DNA from 2 places in the Bacillus cereus group sp. MYBK79-1 genome. Region 1 is predicted to be linked to the other one. Evidence: predicted binding sites of a transcription regulator. Region 1 holds the regulator's gene; the other holds the start of a gene.

Region 1 (9,998 bases):
GTAACGTTGTGCCCTTTGTTAAATCCCCCAATCCAACAAGAACAGCATCATTTTTCACGATAATTCCGGCATTTTGGAATCCAAGGAATGCAATGAACAATCCGATACCTGCCGCTACTGCAAACTTTAACTCTGATGGAATTGCATTAATGATTTTTTCACGAATACCTGAAGCTGTAAGAATAATAAAGATAATACCTGACATTAATGTTCCAGCAATTGCTGTTTGCCACGGAATACCCATCGTTAACACTGCCGTATAAGCAAAGAACGCATTAATTCCCATACCCGGTGCCAAAGCAATTGGATACTTCGCAAATATCCCCATAATTAACGAACCAATCGCTGCTGCTAATGCTGTGGCAACGAATACTGCACCTGGATCCATTCCTGTACCTGCTGGTAGCCCTTTAACATTTCCAAGTGACAGCGTAGCAGGATTGACAAATAGTACGTAAGCCATAGATAGAAATGTCGTTAACCCTGCTATGAACTCTGTTTTATAATTTGTTCCGAGTTCATCAAACTGAAAATAGCGTTTCATCTTACGTTTCCCCCGTTATATGATTACTCGCCGTATTTCCCCTAGCCCTCTTTTATCTATAAAAATAAAAAAGGCTTCCATTACATATACATGGAAGCGTTCTATGAATAAAGATAAGATTCCCCTCACCTTTATAAAAACGCCTCGTAGTCAAGCCATTTACGGTAGCTAGGTAGAAACTTTCGGGCCATATCCCCGATATTATACGACGGCATAATATTCACTTTTCGTTTGAATTACATACTCATATTAACTCGAGTTTGTGGTTTTGTCAATTTAAAAACGAACATTTTTATAAACTTTTATACTTTCGTTCGGATTAACGATAAAAATACAAAAGATCCATCTATGCATGAGCAATAGATGGATCTTTTTTTATAATACTATTCCCACTCAATCGTTGCTGGTGGCTTACTTGTTATATCATACACGATACGGTTAACGTGTTTTACTTCGTTTACGATACGTACAGAGATTTTCTCTAATACGTCCCAAGGGATACGTGCCCAGTCAGCTGTCATACCGTCGATAGATGTTACTGCACGGATACCTACTGTGTAATCGTAAGTACGCTCGTCACCCATAACACCTACGCTACGCATACCAGGAAGCGCAGTGAAGTATTGCCAAACTTCGCGGTCTAAGCCCGCTTTAATAATTTCTTCACGTAAAATCGCATCAGATTCACGAACGATTTCTAATTTCTCTTCTGTGATTTCACCTAATACACGAATACCAAGACCCGGACCTGGGAATGGTTGACGCCATACGATTTCATCAGGAATTCCTAATTCTGATCCTAATACACGTACTTCATCTTTAAATAAAGTGTTTAAAGGCTCAATTAATTTGAACTGCATGTCTTCTGGAAGTCCACCAACGTTATGGTGAGATTTAATTGTTTGTGCAGTTGCTGTACCACTCTCAACGATATCTGTGTAAAGTGTACCTTGTGCTAGGAAGTCCATTCCTTGTAATTTAGAAGCTTCATCATCAAAAACATAAATGAATTCATTACCGATGATTTTACGTTTTTGCTCTGGATCTTCTACACCTTTTAACTTGTTCATGAAGCGTTCTTGTGCATCCACTTTAATAACGTTCATGTGGAAGCCTTCGCTGAATGTTTTCATAACGCCTTCTGCTTCACCTTTACGAAGTAAGCCGTGGTCAACGAAAATACAAGTTAATTGATCGCCGATTGCTTTATGAATTAATACTGCTACAACAGAAGAGTCTACACCGCCGCTAAGTGCGCATAGTACTTTTTTGTCTCCAACAGTTTCACGGATTTTCTCTAATTCTACTTCGATAAAGTTCTCCATGTTCCATCCTTCAGAACAACCACATGCGCCGAATACGAAGTTTTTAATTAAATCGTTACCGTGCTCAGAGTGACGTACTTCTGGGTGGAATTGTACACCGTATAAGTTTTGCTCTTCATTGCTCATACCAGCAATTGGACAAGACTCACTTGTTGCATCTACTACGAATCCTTCAGGTAAACCAGTTACTAAGTCACCATGACTCATCCATACAACTTGCTCTTCTGGAAGGTTCGCATATAATTTTGATTCGTTCTCTACTTTAAGAACAGCTTTTCCGTACTCACGGTGGTTTGCACGTTCTACTTTACCACCAAAGTGTTGTGTCATAAGCTGCATACCGTAACAAATACCGAAGATCGGTAATCCTAGTTCAAAGATTTTTTCATCACAATGTAATGCACCTTCACCGTATACACTATTTGGTCCACCAGAGAAGATAATCCCTTTTGGATTCATTGCTTTAATTTCTTCTGCAGTAATTGTATGTGGATGAAGTTCACTGTATACACCGAACTCACGAATTCGACGTGCTATTAACTGATTGTACTGACTCCCAAAATCTAAAACGATAATTGTATCATGCTGCTTCTTCAAAATAATCACCCCAACGTTAGTTCTCGTATATAAATATTTTCACCAATTTGGCGAAAAGCATTACTAATATAATAAAAAAAGCCAGTCCTCCGCCTCTAGTCTCATAACAAAGAAAAGGCAGGGGTCTGGCTTTATAAAGAAAGATAGTCTTCCGCTCTTTATAAATATAAGACACACTGCCTTCATAGTCAGGTTGTTTACGGTAACCCGGTAGAGACTCTCAAACCTTATCTTTGAGGATATATGAAGGATCGTTTTATATTATCTTCCTAGATTCTAACAATGAAGTATCGATATGGTCAAGAGAGAAAGCGACAAAATTCTACAGAAATTCATTTCCTTTTCTAAAAAACATAAAAAAACATCCATTTCTATATAGAAATGGATGTTTTTCGAGCAAACGGAATTACATCATTCCGCCCATACCACCCATGCCCATGCCGCCCATGTCAGGCATTGCTGGTGCATTTGGTTCTGGCTTGTCAGCTACTACAGCTTCAGTCGTTAAGAACATAGCTGCAACAGATGCTGCGTTTTGAAGTGCAGAGCGAGTTACTTTAGCTGGATCTACGATACCAGTTTCAAGCATGTTAACCCACTCGCCAGTAGCTGCGTTGAAACCAACGCCTACTTTTTCGCCTTTCAGACGCTCTACAACTACAGATCCTTCTAGACCAGCGTTGATTGCGATTTGACGAACTGGCTCTTCTAGTGCACGAAGTACGATGTTGATACCTGTTGCTTCGTCGCCTTCAGCTACGATAGAAGCTACTTTCGTGTATACGTTCATAAGTGAAGTACCACCACCTGCAACGATACCTTCTTCTACTGCTGCACGAGTTGAGTTAAGTGCATCTTCAATACGAAGTTTGCGCTCTTTTAACTCAGTTTCAGTTGCTGCACCTACTTTAATTACTGCTACGCCACCTGCAAGTTTTGCAAGACGCTCTTGTAATTTTTCACGATCGAATTCAGAAGTTGTTTCTTCTAATTGCGCACGGATTTGGCCAATGCGAGCTTCGATTTGTTGTGAATTTCCAATACCTTCAACTACAGTTGTGTTTTCTTTCGTTACAACAACTTTACCAGCGCGTCCTAAAGATTCAATTGTAGCAGATTTTAAGTCACGACCTAATTCTTCAGTGATTACTTCGCCACCAGTTAAGATTGCGATATCTTCTAGCATTGCTTTACGACGGTCACCAAATCCAGGAGCTTTAACAGCTACTACATTGAATGTACCACGAAGTTTGTTCACTACTAATGTAGCTAACGCTTCGCCTTCTACGTCTTCAGCGATGATAAGAAGTGGTTTACCTTGTTGTACCACTTGCTCTAATACTGGTAAGATTTCTTGGATGTTAGAAATCTTTTTATCAGTAATTAAGATGTATGGGTTATCAAGAACCGCTTCCATTTTGTCAGAATCAGTAATCATGTAAGGAGATGCATATCCACGATCAAATTGCATACCTTCTACTACGTCTAATTCTGTTGTGAATCCTTTAGACTCTTCTAAAGTAATAACGCCGTCGTTACCAACGCGCTCCATTGCTTCAGCGATTAATTGACCTACTTCTTCGTCAGCCGCAGAAATAGCAGCTACTTGTGCGATAGAAGATTTACCTTCGATTGGTTTAGAAATCTCTTTTAATTCTGCAATTGCAGCAGTAACAGCTTTTTCGATACCTTTACGAAGACCCATTGGGTTCGCACCAGCTGTTACGTTTTTAAGACCTTCACGAATCATAGCTTGTGCTAATACAGTTGCAGTTGTTGTTCCGTCACCAGCTACATCATTTGTTTTGCTAGCAACTTCTGCTACTAATTTCGCACCCATGTTTTCGAATGCATCTTCTAATTCAATTTCTTTTGCGATTGTTACACCGTCATTTGTAATAAGTGGTGAACCAAATTTTTTCTCAAGTACAACGTTACGACCTTTTGGTCCAAGCGTTACTTTTACTGCGTTTGCAAGAGTGTCGACACCGCGAAGCATCGAACGACGTGCTTCTTCACTAAATTTAATATCTTTTGCCATAATAATTGACCCCCTTGGATTTTTTAAGATTTATATAATTAACCGATAACTGCTAAAATGTCACTTTCACGTAAAATCAAGTAGTCAGTACCTTCGTATTTCACTTCAGTACCTGCATATTTTGAGAAGATGATAAGATCACCTGCTGCTACCTCTAAAGCAACACGCTCACCATTTTCAAGCACTCGACCAGTACCTACTGCAATAACTTTACCCTCTTGTGGTTTTTCTTTTGCAGTGTCTGGTAATACAATACCACTTGCTGTTTTTTCTTCCGCTTGAACAAGCTCAATTACAACGCGATCACCTAATGGCTTTAGCATGAACAATAACCTCCTCATTTTGTTATGTAAATTTTTTTATTAGCACTCAAGTCACCCGAGTGCTAACACACTTCTAATAATAAATAATCTCAATTTCTTTTGCAAGTAAAAAAATCATAATTTTTTCGCAAATTCAGCTATACACTTTTCTATATAGAGTCCCTCTTCTTCTACCTTTACCATATGAATCGTTGTTTCCACTACTCGTATGTTACAATATGAAAGGACACCCTAAGTTGTTTTCGCTACACAGACAACTTTCTCCTGTCTTCTATTATAATTTCAAATGAGGATTTACAAAAAAAACATAATTTACGTGAGGTTTATATCGTAGGTAGCATATTTACATGTTATCCTACCTTATCTCATACACTAGAGTTAGAAAGGATGGTTAAACCATTTGAAAAAACAATATTGGTGGGTTATCGTTACATACATTTTAATGCAGTTGTCATCCATTGCTGGATTACCGCTTCTCCTGAAAACTGGACTTTATGATAACAGGGGATTTACTAGGGAGGAGAAACTCCAACTCATAACTGGCCACTGGGCAATCATTAGTTTCTTTATTGCATTATGTATCGTACTTTGGTTACTTAGAACAGATATTCGTGACAGACGTTTAGATACAATGCGCTCTTCGGTTCCAGCTACGATCGGTTGGATTTTTATCGGGTTCTTCTTAGCATTTTTCTCGCAAAGTATTGCCGGTATGATAGAAATGCGTTTATTAGGAATTAAACCTGGATCTGAAAATACAGCGAGACTTATGGATATCGCAAGAACGACACCTTGGTTCCTTATCGTTATATCTATAATAGGACCTATTTTGGAAGAAATCGTATTTAGAAAAATTTTATTTGGTACACTTTATAAGAAGTTTAACTTCTTTATTGCTGCTATCATTAGTTCTCTCGTATTCGCAGCAATTCATTTTGATTTCACTCACTTATTGGTATACACTTCTATGGGACTCGTATTCGCTTTTTTATATGTAAAAACGAAGCGTATTATCGTCCCTATCGCAGCTCATGTTGCAATGAATACATTAGTTGCAGTTGCTCAAGTTTTAATGAGCAATGAACAAATTCAAGAAATGATTAAAGAAGCTGAAAAAATGCAAGGCTTTATCGGAGGATTTTTAGTATGAGAAACTCACCATTGTTCATGGCTGCATTGTACTTCCTTCTTGGGTGTATCTTTACACGCTTCGCCATTACGAACGTAACAGATACAATCTGGAATATGTGGACAATACTATTTGCAGTTATGGCAACAATTGATTTTAATTTGGCACTTCGCCTTATCTTAGTTAAATTCACAAAGAAAAAACAATAATAAAACGCAGAGGTCGCTTCCTCTGCGTTTTATTGTGGATAATTCTTTAAAAAGTAAACAAGTGTTTGTAACTCTACTGCTAAATCAATATGGTGAATTCTTATATTATCTGACACATTTAAGCGCGCTGGTGTGAAATTTAAAATACCATGCACGTTCGTTTCTGCCAATCTATCTGCTACAGATTGTGCTACTGTAGCGGGTACTGTTAATATTGCCACTTGTATATCAGTTGATAAACGTTCTTCTAATTCATCTAAATGATATACAGGAATGCCCCCGATTTCTGTCCCGACTTTCTCTTCACTAACATCAAACGCCATTTCAATTTTTGTATTATTGTTTTTCGTGAAATTATAATGTAAGAAAGCGGTCCCTAAATTACCTACTCCAATAAGTGCTACACGTGTTATATCATCTTGGTCGAGTGTTTCACGGAAAAATGATAATAAATAATTTACGTTATATCCATAACCTTTTTTCCCTAACGCTCCAAAATATGAAAAATCTCTTCGAATCGTTGCGGAATCAACTTTTACCGCTTCGCTCAATTCGGCTGATGAAACACGTTGCTTACCAGAAAGAGATAAGTTTTGGATAAATCGATAGTATAGAGGCAATCGTTTGGCAGTGGCCTGTGGAATTTTTTGCTGATCCATATAACCTCTCCTCTCTTCCTATCTTTATTCATATACTTGAATCAAATACAGAAGTTTAGCACTCATGAATTTCCCTGTATAATAAAGAGAAGAAGTATTCTCTCTTTATTTTAAACTATACACTATTTTTAGTATGATTGAGAAATATAAACATGGCAAAGTTAAGAAATTATTTGAGGTGAAAACATTGATTTTATTACAAGTAAACGCGCTTACGAAATTATACGGTGCAGAAACGATTCTTGCAAACATAAAATTGGAAGTTCAAACGAAAGATCGTATCGCACTAGTCGGACGAAATGGGGCCGGAAAATCTACATTATTAAAAATAATAGCTGGTGAGCTATCTCATGATGGTGGCGAAATTATAAAACCGAAAGATGTCTCAATCGGATACTTAGCTCAAAATACCGGATTAGAAACGTCTTTAACAATTTGGGATGAAATGTTAACCGTCTTTACACACTTGCAGCAAATGGAGACAAAACTTCGAAGGCTAGAGCACGAAATGGGAAAAGAAGAAAACTTTTCAAACGAGGCTACATACGAAAGATTATTAGCTGACTATGACCAATTACAATTAAATTATAAAGATCAAGGTGGCTATCAGTACGAAGCAGATATTCGCTCGATTTTAAGTGGGCTTGGCTTCCCAGTTGAAACGCACCAAACGACAATTTCTACATTAAGCGGTGGACAAAAAACACGATTAGCTCTCGGTAAATTATTATTAACGAAACCAGACCTACTTATTTTGGACGAGCCTACAAACCATTTAGACATCGAAACATTAACATGGCTTGAACAATATCTACAAGGCTATCCTGGCGCAATACTAATCGTTTCCCATGACCGTTATTTCTTAGATAAACTCGTTACACAAGTATATGAAATTTCGAATAAAGAAAGCAGACGATTTGTTGGTAACTACAGTAAATATTTAGACTTAAAATCAGCGCTATACGAGCAAGAAATGAAACGTTATGAAAAACAACAAGATGAAATCGCTAAGCTTGAGGACTTCGTTCAAAAAAATATAGCGCGTGCATCTACGACAAAACGTGCCCAAAGCCGTCGTAAACAATTAGACCGAATGGAATTATTAACAAGACCATTAGGTGATTCTAAGTCAGCTTCCTTCCACTTCGATATCGAAAAACAAAGTGGAAATGATGTTTTACAAGTAAAGGATGCAACTATCGGCTATGATGAGGATCCGATTATTGAACATGTAACGATGCGCTTAACTCGCGGGGATAGCGTTGCTTTAGTTGGTCCAAACGGAATTGGGAAATCCACATTATTAAAATCACTTGTGAATAAGTTACCACTATTACATGGTGATGTTTCTTTCGGATCCAATGTATCTGTTGGTTATTATGATCAAGAACAAGCAAACTTAACATCTTCTAAGCGGGTTTTAAATGAGTTATGGGATGAATATCCCTTGCAGCCTGAAAAAGAGATTCGCACGATATTAGGTAACTTCTTATTCACAGGGGATGATGTACTAAAACCAGTATCTTCTCTTAGTGGTGGACAAAAAGCTCGATTAGCTCTTGCAAAACTTATGATGCAAAAATCGAATTTATTAATTCTTGATGAACCTACGAACCATCTTGATTTAAATAGTAAAGAGATTTTAGAGAATGCTTTAATTGATTATCCAGGCACCCTTCTATTTGTCTCCCATGACCGCTACTTTATTAATCGTGTAACGACGACCGTTGTTGAGTTGTCAACAGAAGGTGCACAAGAGTATTTAGGCGATTACGATTACTACGTTGAAAAGAAAAATGAAATGATTGAACGTGCAGCATTTGAACAACAAGAACAGCAAGAAAACCAAGCACCTGTTCAAAAAACTGTTGCTCAAGAAAAATTAAATTATCTCGAAGAAAAAGAGCGGAAACAATTAGAGCGTCAACGCACTCGAAAAATTGAGGAGCTAGAACAAAACATTGTAGAATTTGAAGAAGAAATTGCTACGTTAGAAGATCAACTTTGCTTACCAGAAATATATGCAGATTATGAAAAGGCTAGTGAAATTACAACGAAAAAGCAAACACTACAAGAGCAACTTGATGCTTGTATGGCAGAATGGGAAGAATTGCATTTATAAGAGTATGAATAAGAAGGGTGTCTCATAAGTCGGGATTTTTGACTATGCGACATCCTTTTTATCTTCTAGTTGGGATCAACGTCATATTGTATAAACGATTCGACACGGAATATCGATTAACCGACAAAGTTTGACAATGTTAGCGCACTTCTATAATAAGGGCACATTTCAAAATGTTTTTTAGAGATATCTTCTTGCTATTTATTTCCCAAAAAAGAATACATGTAAAGGTCAGACCTTATCTACTTTATCCACAAGGTTATACACATATCCACCTTTATAAAATAAACCCCAAAATAACTTTTCCACATTATCCACAACTAATAAAAAAGTTATCAACATTTTATATACACAATAAAACCCACATTATCAACAGATAATATGGGTTTTATCCACAAGCTGTGGTTAATTTTGTGCATAACTATGCTTCAATATCTAATCCTGGATTTGCATTTAAAGCTAATGTAGCACGTTTTCCTTGTTCATATGCAATTGTACCTGCGGCTGCAATCATCGCTGCATTATCAGTACATAAAGATAGTGGAGGAATAATTAGCTCAATATTTTCTTTTGTCGCAAATTCCGCTTCCAAACGTGCGCGAAGTCCTTTATTCGCAGCTACTCCACCAGCAAGAAGCAGTTGCTTTACGTTATACGCTTCTGCTGCACGAGATGCTTTCGTTACAAGCACATCTATTACACTCTCTTGGAAACTTGCTGCTAAATCTTCCGGTGCAATTTCTATCCCGCGTTGTTTTGCGTTATGCACAGTGTTGATAACTGCTGATTTCAATCCACTGAAACTGAAATCATACGAATCAGGTTCTAGCCATGCACGAGGCAAATCGATTGTCGGTTCCCCTTCATGTGCAAGGCGATCAATATGAGGACCACCTGGATATGGCATGGATAACGTTCGAGCTACTTTATCGTATGCCTCTCCAGCTGCATCGTCTCTTGTTTCACCAATCACTTCGAATGAACCATGTTCTTTCATATAAACAAGCTCCGTATGTCCACCAGATACAACAAGTGATAGTAGTGGGAAT
Region 2 (9,998 bases), on a different contig from region 1:
CATGTGCCGCTTGATTATGATACGGTTCTGGAATCGTCTTGAGACGTTTCTTATTCACTTGCCCTGATCCGCCATATTGCTCAGCATCACTGTTTAAAATCTCGTTATAATACTCGAAATCTGGCAAACCTACTTTATAGTTTTCATATGTAGCTTTCGTAAAATTACATACGACAACTAACGCATCTTCTTGTTTATCTCCTTGGCGAATAAACGAGAAAATACTTTGCTCATGATTATTAGCATCTATCCACTGAAATCCTTCAGGTGAATGATCAAGCTGCCAAAGTGGTTTGGAGCGCTTATACAATGCTATGAGCTCTTTAAAGTAATCATGCATATAACGATGCATTTCAAAATCATGTAAATTCCAATCTAAATCTTCAAGGTCTTTCCACTCATCAAACTGCCCGAATTCTCCACCCATAAAGAGTAGTTTCTTACCTGGGTGAGTAAAGAAATATCCATATAATAAACGAAGTTGAGCAAACTTATCCCAGTAATCTCCTGGCATTTTATTTAATAACGACTTTTTCCCATGAACGACTTCATCATGAGAAAGCGGTAATATGAAATTTTCAGAGTAAGCATATATTAAAGAGAACGTCATTTTCTCATGAATATACTTCCTATGCTCAGGCGCACACTCCATATATTTCAGCACATCATTCATCCAGCCCATATTCCATTTGTAATTGAACCCAAGCCCACCTTCATACGTTGGAGCTGTTACAAGTGGCCAAGCTGTTGAATCTTCTGCTGTCATAAGAAAATCTTCATCTTCTGCAAACACTGCTTCATTTAACTCTCGTAAAAACGAAACAGCGTGCTCATTACTTTGCTCTTGTCCTTCTTTATTCCAGTACAGCATGTTCGCAACTGCGTCCACTCTGAAACCATCAATGTGGAAATACTTCATCCAAAATAACGCATTTGAAATTAAGAAATTACGTACCTCCCTCTTGCCTAAATCAAAATTGACAGTTCCCCATACCAGATTTTCTTGTACATCTATATCTTTATATTCATAAGTCGGTGTCCCATCAAACAAATATAAACCGTGAGCATCTTTACAAAAATGCCCCGGCACCCAATCTAAAATGACACCGATTCCATATTTATGACATTCATCGACAAAATACATCAAATCATGTGGCGTGCCGAATCTACTTGTCGCTGCATAATATCCCGTTCCTTGATATCCCCAAGAACGATCATATGGATGCTCAACAAGCGGCATAATTTCAATATGTGTAAATTGATGCTCCACCACATACGGAATGAGCTCTTCGGCCATTTCTCTGTAAGAATACAGAGCGCCATCTTCTTTCTTTTTCCAAGAACCAAAATGTAATTCATAAACTGTCATCGCTTCTTTATAAATCGATTTTTTCTTTCTCTTACGAATCCAGTTTTTATCATTCCATTCATATCCCTCTATATCAAAAACTACAGATGCCGTATTTGGTCTTACTTCTGCATATACTGCGTAAGGATCTGCTTTTAAAATCACGTCACCGTCCATCGTTTCAATCGCATACTTATATATCTCATTCTCTTCAATATGCGGTACAAACAAGGACCAAATCCCCTCTTCTGTCACTTGTAGCATCTTATGTTGCTCATAATCCCATTCATTAAAATCTCCAACAACACTCATTGCTTTCGCATGAGGAGCCCATACTGTGAATCGTACACCTCGCATCCCATCTTCCGTCACAATATGTGCCCCAAAGATGTTATAACTGTCATAGTACTTTTCTGTATGAAACTCATCTCGTTTCACTTCTTCACAATTTATTACATCCAATATGTTCACCTCACTAAGATGACAGAAATTTTTTACTCTTTATCATTTCTGCGAAAAACTGAAATATCCTTGTTATTTTTTAAAAAATATTCGTTTTTTTCTTTAATTTCGCTTAAAATATTCAAATTTACTGTGTAAAATATCGAATTTTGACGAATATTCATTGCAAACGCTTTATTTCCTACTAGTCTTTCATCCTATTATTTATTTCTCAACCTTTATTTCATTAGATTTATCCTATTTTACTCGCTAGTTATCACTTAAAATCGTAACAAAATAATCTGTCATAAAAAATGTTTCTCAACATTTTTTTGTCACAATTTTATTGAAATGGAAAATTCATAAGCATATACTTGTTCTCAATAAAGAACGTCAAACTCTCGCAAATATAATTCATACTGAAATACTATGTTTACTCTATCCATACTCCAGGCGAAGGTTTGATAAAAAATTAAATTAGGGGGCTTTCTTATGTCATTAAAACAAAAGGTTGGAATGGGAGTTGTCACAGCTTCACTTGGCTTATCCCTTACATTTGGCGGTGTATTCGCCTATTTCAGTGATTCTGAAACATCTAGTAACTCATTTCAAGCTGGTACACTAGACCTTTCTATTAACCCAAGTGTAATTGTTAATGTGAAAGATTTAAAACCAGGCGATTTGATTGAAAGAAATTTCAAGCTTGAAAACAAGGGGACATTAGATATTGCAAAAGTAGCACTTGAAACATCCTATGACGTTACAGATGCAAAGCAAAATAATGATGGTGAAGATTTAGGCGATCACATCATCGTCAAATTTTTAGTGAATGATGGCAAGCCATCTAACCCTAACGATGATCATGAAATTTTGTGGGAAACAAAACTATCAGAATTAAAAACTATGAAGCCTGAAGATGTAGCTACTTCTCTAGAACGTCATAACTTAATAGATGGTATTAAATCCGGTGAAACAGATTATTTACACGTACTCTTCTCTTTTGAAGACAACGACCAAGATCAAAATAAATTCCAGGGTGATTCCTTACAGCTAAACTGGACATTCCATGCAGAGCAAACACCAGGCGTGGAGAAATAAAGTGAAACTTTAATCAGTGGGGGTTTTCTTCATCCCCCACCGATTATTAGTTGAACCAATCGGACTTTTATGGGCAGTTGATCCCCCACCTAACTTCTTTGCTTCCCCTGAATTTTGAGGTGGGGGTCTTACTGCCCATTAAAGCGGGATAATTTTTAAAATATAAATTATCGGAGGCCTATACATGAAAAAGAAAAATCGTTTTGTTACCGGAATTGTGACGGCTGGCGTTCTATTTTCAACTGCCCTTCCGTTCAATGTACTTGCTGAAAACCCTATTAACCAAATTGACTCTTCAAACGCCCAGTCTTTACTATCAAAACTTTCTAAAGAACAGCGCCAGGCATTACAAACGTTAGATGCCAACCCTGGTTTTACTATCTCGCCAGATATTAATACGAGTAGTTCTGAACCAGTAAATATCATTGTAGAATTTCAAACTGCTCCAGTAAAGATTAATGAATTAAAACAAAAGGAAAAAGGGTTACAAGCTGCTCCTGAAAATATAAAAGCACGTATTGATCAAGAACATGCGGAATTCCAAAAAGGATTAAAACGCCTTTATCAATTCAGCCCATCAGTAAAATCAGGGAATTTCCAGTCTGTACAAATTAAACGTTCTTATAAGCACGCTATAAATGGCGTTGCACTGACATTACCGGCAAATACAGTTGAAGAATTGTTACGAATTGGCGTTGTAAAACGTATTTGGAAAGATTACGAAGTGAAATTAAATTTACCAAAACAAGCAGAGCAGAAAGCACCTCAAAAACTAACCGATAGCATCCCGCAAATTGGGGTAGATAAGTTACATAGCGAGGGCATTACCGGAAAAGGAATTAAAGTCGGTGTATTAGACACAGGCATTGATTACAATCACCCTGACTTAAAAGACGTGTATAAAGGCTATCGCGCAAAAACAGGTGAGGATTCTAGTAAGGTAGACCCAAATTCCGTAAAAGGTTGGGATTTTATTAATAACGATGCAGATCCGATGGAAACAACTTATGCAGAGTGGCAACAATCTGGTGCTCCTGAATTCGATGATCGTGGTTCTTCCTTCTATACTGCGCATGGTACTCACGTAGCAGGTATCGTTTCTGCTCAAAAGAAAAACAAATCAGATTCCGCAGTAAAAGGTGTTGCACCTGATATTGAACTGTATAACTATCGTGTACTCGGCCCTTACGGAAGCGGCGATAGTTCAGGTATTATCGCTGCAATCGATAAATCTATTTCTGACGGTATGAACGTTATTAACTTATCGCTAGGTGATGATAGTAACAATCCGCTTGATCCAACATCTATTGCTGTCAATAACGCGATGCTTTCGGGCGTTGTTACAGTCGTTGCTGCTGGAAACTCTGGCCCAAATCCAGCGACACTTGGATCACCAGGCGCTTCTCCATTTGCTATTACAGTTGGAGCAAGTGATAGCTCTATTTCCTTACCTAAGCTATCAGGTCATGCTGGACAATTACAATTCCCTAATCTCATTTTATTTGGCAAAAACTTCATTGATAAAATAGAAGATTTCAAAGGACAATCTCTCCCTATTGAATCTGTAGGAATCGGTACTCCTGACGAGTTTAGTAAAAAAGATGTAAAAGGAAAAATTGCTCTCGTTGCACGTGGTACAATCTCATTTGATGAAAAAATCGCAAATGCGAAACAAGCTGGTGCAAAGGCAGTTATTATTTATAACAATGTGGATGGAGAAATTCCTTACTACATTGGTGAAAGCACAAAATACATTCCAGCATTCCGCCTAACGAAAGAAGATGGTGAAAAACTAAAAGCTCAAATCGAACAAGATAACAACTCCTTTACTTTTGGCGAAATTAGTTATATTCAAACAGAAGGCGACCATCTTGCAGACTTTAGCTCACGCGGCCCCGTTACATCAAATGATGATATTAAACCTGATATTACAGCGCCTGGTGTTGCTGTACTTTCAACAGTACCTGAATATATTAACGACCCACAAGAGGGCGAAAACTACGATGTTTCCTATGAACGTATGCAAGGAACATCCATGGCATCTCCTCATATCGCTGGCGTTGCTGCTCTTATTTTGCAAGAACACCCAGAATACTCTCCGTTTGATGTGAAAGCATCTCTTATGAACACGGCTGACGATTTAAAAGAAAAGTATTCTGTATATGAAGTTGGAGCCGGGCGAGTAGATGCGTACAACGCCGTTCATACAGAAGCAAGCTTTAAAGTATTAGATACGACAAAAACTGTTGTGAATAATGAAGTAATTGAAGTACCAGAGGAAACTGGATCTATTGCATTCGGTAAGTTTTATCAAAAAGACGGTGAAGCTCTTGAACAAAAACGAAATATAAAAGTGGCCAACCATAATAAACAAGAGAAAAAAGAATTTAAAACAGAAATTTCTTATACACCAGCTTCTTCTACTATTAACGATGCTACCGCAAATGGTGTAAAAGTTTCTATTGCAGAAACAATTACTCTTGATGCTGGAAAGTCAGATGAAATCGAAGCAAAAATTAATGTTCCAGCCGGTGTGAAACAAGGCCGATATGAAGGATATATCCATATTACGAACACGAAAAATAAAGAAGAAACATATCAAATTCCGTTCTCTATTCGCGTATCAGAGCCCGGTATTGAAAATGCGATACTATCAAGAAAAGCAATTTCAACTGATACATCTAAATTTAATCCATACGGTGAATCATATGTTCACGGAGCGTTCCAATTAAACAGCGAACTTGAAACGTTAGATCTTATCGTGAAAGACTCAAAAACAAATAAAGCGCTCGGCTTCATCGGGACATTAAACACAAGTGGACTAAAAACGGATGTGTATTACTACTTAGATTCATTCTTTAACGGAAAAGTATATCCTTTTACAAATGATCCTGCAAAACCAATTGGTGATGAGAAAATCAACTTACCAGAAGGAGACTACACAATTGAGTTTGTCGGCTATGATAAAGCTGGAAAAGCACGTGTAAAAGGTGATTATGTCGTAATTGATAATACACCACCGGAAGTGAAATTAACTGGATTACAACCTGGTATTTATGAATTAAATGAAGAGAATTATACAGTAGAAGATGGTAAAAAGGCATTATGGATTAAAGGTAATGTATACGATTCAAACGTTGACTACTTAAAAGGAAAAGGATTAAACATTACGCAAGAAGCGAACGGGGTTATGTACTATGACTATTCCCCATACTTGCATAAGTTTTTACCTATTAATGCAAATGGTGACTTTAAAGTTGGCATTACTCCTGAATCCTTTAAAGTGGAAGGTCCGATGAACACAGGTGTATATATTTTCGATTATGCGACTGCAGCTCTTGATTATCCAAGCGGTGTAAATAACTATTGGTTTATCCCGCAAGGAGCTCAATATGCGAAAACGAGCTATGATAAAAAAGAAGTATACAAAAATGATGAACTTACTGTAACACTAAACGCGAAACACGTAAAACAGTTTGTTTCTGGGGAATTTAACGTGAAATTCCTAGAGAAGAACTTCAAATTTGCAAATGCGAAATTCAATCCTGCTTTTGAAAAACTCCTTTCTGAAAAAGGTGTAACCGCAAAAGTGAACGCACCTAAATTAGAAGAAGGTTCTGTTACAGTTGGCGGAGCTATCGATGACAAAAACTTCGCTGGATTAGATGGTGATTTCCCATTCATTGATGTAACGTTCAAAGTAGAAAATGATGAGTTTTATGAAGCAAACGCCCAGTTAGATTTACCAGTGTTTGCTTACTGGAAGCAAGGGCAATCAGAGCCAAATAGAATGCGTGTCCTTCAAGATCAAACATTCTCAGTTATGTCCTTAAACTCACTAGTAGAAGGCAATATTAAACCTGGTGCATTCGTAACTGAACGTGGCTATTTAGATGAAAAGTTCGATTATACAAAGCTTGGTGTAAAAGTATATGCAACTGATTCTTACCGTCATAAGTTTGAAGGCTCACTTGATAAATATGGTTACTTCAAACTGAATGGACTTCCTGTTAATAAACGCGACTACAACTTATATGTAGAAGTACCAGGGCACTTAACAAGCCGCCTAACTACGAAACTAGGTACTGAAAAAGATGGTAAACTACTCGGCCAATATTATTATGCACGCCCTGACGAAAACCTTGCTGGTGATGTAAATGGTGATAAAGTAATTGACATTAAAGATGCTGAAATTATCGCTAGCAACTACGGTAAAAAAGGACTCGCTGTAAAAGATGGTGACCTTAACAAAGATGGTATTGTCGACGAAAAAGATATTCGCTTCGTTGAAAAGAACTTCTTGAAAAAAGGTCCAGATGCAGCAAAATCACAAACACCTGTTGAAAAATCAAAAAGCGGTACACTTGCAGATATTTTAAAGAAATTAGGATTAACGCCTAAAAAATAATAATAAAGAGCACTCTATATAAAGTAGAGTGCTCTTTTTCTATAAACTACCCTTATCCAGCAAAAGGGGTATATTGGGGATATACAAGGGAAACCGGAAAAGGAATTTATATTAAATTATATAAAAACTCAGAGGTAGGAAGCAGTTTCCCGCCTCTGAATTATTTGGCAATGATTATAGTACTGGTGCCATTGTTTCTTTTAATACTTTTACAGAATGAGCGAATTTCGCTTTTTCTTCTTCATTTAGCTCAAGTTCTACGATTTCACGTACACCTTCGCGGTTAATTACAGCTGGAACACCTACGTAAGCATCTTTCTCACCATATTGACCTTCAAGGTATGCAGATACAGTTAATACGCTGTTCTCGTTGCTTAAGATCGCTTTAGTTACACGAAGTAGTGACATACCGATTCCGTAGTAAGTTGCGCCTTTACGTTCGATGATATGGTAAGCTGCATCACGTACATTTTCGAAGATTTTATCTAAGTCTTCTTGTTTGTACTGTTCGTTGTTAGCTAAAATTGTTTCTAGTTTTTGTACACCTACAGTAGCGTGGCTCCACACTGGAAGTTCAGTGTCACCGTGCTCACCAACGATGTAAGCATGAACGTTACGTGGATCTACATCTAAGTAGTCACCTAACATGTAACGGAAACGAGCAGAGTCTAAAGTAGTACCAGAACCAATTACGCGCTCTTTTGGTAAACCAGATTCTTTCCAAGTTACGTAAGTTAAAATATCAACTGGGTTTGTTGCGATTAAGAAGATTCCATCGAATCCGCTATCCATAATACCGCGAACGATTTGTTTAAAGATTTTTGTATTTTTCTCAACTAAGTCTAAACGAGTTTCGCCTGGCTTTTGTGGTAATCCAGCAGTGATAACAACTAAATCTGCATCTTTACAATCTGCATAACTACCGCTCCAAACTTTTGTTGCTGCTGGAGAGAATGGTACCGCATGGCTTAAGTCCATTGCTTCTCCTTCTGCTTTTGCTTCATTAACATCTACTAATACGAATTCTTCAGCTACACCTTGGTTGATCATTGAGTAAGCGTAACTACAACCTACAGCTCCTGTTCCTACTAATACTACGCGATTGATACCTTTTTTCATGTTAATTTCCCCTCTCTATTGTTCACATATATTTTTTTATGATTGTTTAAGTAATTAATTAAAATACTAATTTAATGTTGTTTAACTTCTTTACATTCATATTGTAGCACGTATCATTGTGAATTACTTCACAAATTATGACCTAATTGTGAACTTTTTCACATAGAGTGTAAAGTTATTAAATCAAGTATGAAATCAATCTCAATGAAGGCGTTTTCTTTAGATTGTGAATAAAAAGAATGTGATTTGATTATTCCCTACAACTAAATTCAATTTCTATACACATTATCCCCTTATAAGCTGGACGTCAGTTGACCTATATAGAATACGGTGAAATAAATGAATTAGCCTATACTTTATCACCTCCCTTTTACCCATTACTACATATTAAAAAATATCCGTTAAAATTACACGTTCTTTTCTAGTAATAAACCATCCAATATAAGTGATAGGCTATGCAAAGCTTTAGACAACTGCATCTCTGCATCTTCAGAATTCGCAATCCAACAAGCAAGGTCCACTAGTCCGCCATTTATGAATCTTGCTAAAGCTTCACAGTCCGTTTTTTCAATAATAGAGTCCTTCATTAATTGTTGAAGTATCTCCGCCATTGTCGTTAAACATTGCGACTGTGATGATTGATAATAACTATTTCCTAATACTGCTGGTGCATCTCGAAGTACGATTCGCTGAATTTCTGGATTAAGTGCCATTGTTAAATACGCACGACAACGCCCAACAAATCCTTCCCATTTTCCTTCGGCCTCATCTGATACTTCCCCTAATTTATTATCCATTTCCATGTCAATTTCTTTTACAACCGCTTCTAACAATCCTTTTTTATCACCAAAATGATGATAAATTGCACCACGTGTTAAACCGACAGATGCTGTAAAATCATCCATAGACGTGTTTACATATCCAACTGTACCAAAAGCCTCTCTTGCTGCACTCAGCAATTTAGCACGTGTTTCAGTAATCATTTCTGCTCTCGTTTTTTTAACCATCTTTTCCTCCTATTTCTATTCATTCTCTTTATTCAAAATAAATCGCATTATAGTATCGTTCTCTATGTAAAAGAATAACTCCTTTGAACGTCAGCTCTCTATCCAGAGATAAAACATTTCAATTGACATACGCACCGTATGTTAATATGATATTGGCATACGGTGCGTATGTCAATTATTTCTAGCCTACAAGATAATATAACGTCTTACCCATACCTACATTGACTCACTGTCCCTTTTTATAGAAGGTATTAATGAAACAGAGGAGGAGTTAAAAGAATGAAGAATGTATATGTAAACGTCAAATACTTTGGTGATTATTATGTTTAATTCCTACCGTGAAATTTTCAGTGCTCCTGGTACAAAAGGATTCTCATTAGCAGGATTTATAGCTCGGATGCCCATATCAATGATGGGCATTGGTATTGTTACAATGTTATCTCAGTTACGTGGTGACTATTGGCTTGCTGGAGCTGTTGCAGCCACCTTTACATTATCATCCGCTTTACTAGCTCCTCATATTTCTCGGATGGCCGATCAATTAGGGCAATCTCGCATACTTCTTCCGACTACAGGT

The links. Region 1 encodes Rex, which represses fermentation and respiration genes when NADH is low (regulators of the CRP and FNR family bind a similar motif). Its sites were predicted from a motif close to TTGTGAAATATTTCACAA; they were not measured.
Region 2: the regulator Rex is predicted to act here: its motif matches at 8,531-8,548, upstream of ACTFOB_RS22550 (L-lactate dehydrogenase).

Annotation. Positions count from the first base shown of each region.
Region 1 is NZ_JBQAEO010000031.1:3,339-13,336, forward strand. Features, by position in the region: gene ACTFOB_RS26055 (NCS2 family permease) at 1-544, opposite strand, end outside; purine riboswitch at 672-773, opposite strand; gene guaA (glutamine-hydrolyzing GMP synthase) at 928-2,466, opposite strand; purine riboswitch at 2,632-2,733, opposite strand; gene groL (chaperonin GroEL) at 2,873-4,507, opposite strand; gene groES (co-chaperone GroES) at 4,546-4,830, opposite strand; gene ACTFOB_RS26075 (lysostaphin resistance A-like protein) at 5,231-5,980, shown strand; gene ACTFOB_RS26080 (YdiK family protein) at 5,977-6,168, shown strand; gene ACTFOB_RS26085 (redox-sensing transcriptional repressor Rex) at 6,198-6,827, opposite strand; gene ACTFOB_RS26090 (ABC-F family ATP-binding cassette domain-containing protein) at 7,015-8,949, shown strand; gene tsaD (tRNA (adenosine(37)-N6)-threonylcarbamoyltransferase complex transferase subunit TsaD) at 9,371-9,998, opposite strand, start outside.
Region 2 is NZ_JBQAEO010000019.1:3,224-13,221, reverse strand. Features, by position in the region: gene glgB (1,4-alpha-glucan branching protein GlgB) at 1-1,810, opposite strand, end outside; gene ACTFOB_RS22560 (TasA family protein) at 2,282-2,887, shown strand; gene ACTFOB_RS22555 (S8 family serine peptidase) at 3,072-7,295, shown strand; gene ACTFOB_RS22550 (L-lactate dehydrogenase) at 7,470-8,414, opposite strand; gene ACTFOB_RS22545 (TetR/AcrR family transcriptional regulator) at 8,822-9,421, opposite strand; gene ACTFOB_RS22540 (MFS transporter) at 9,744-9,998, shown strand, end outside.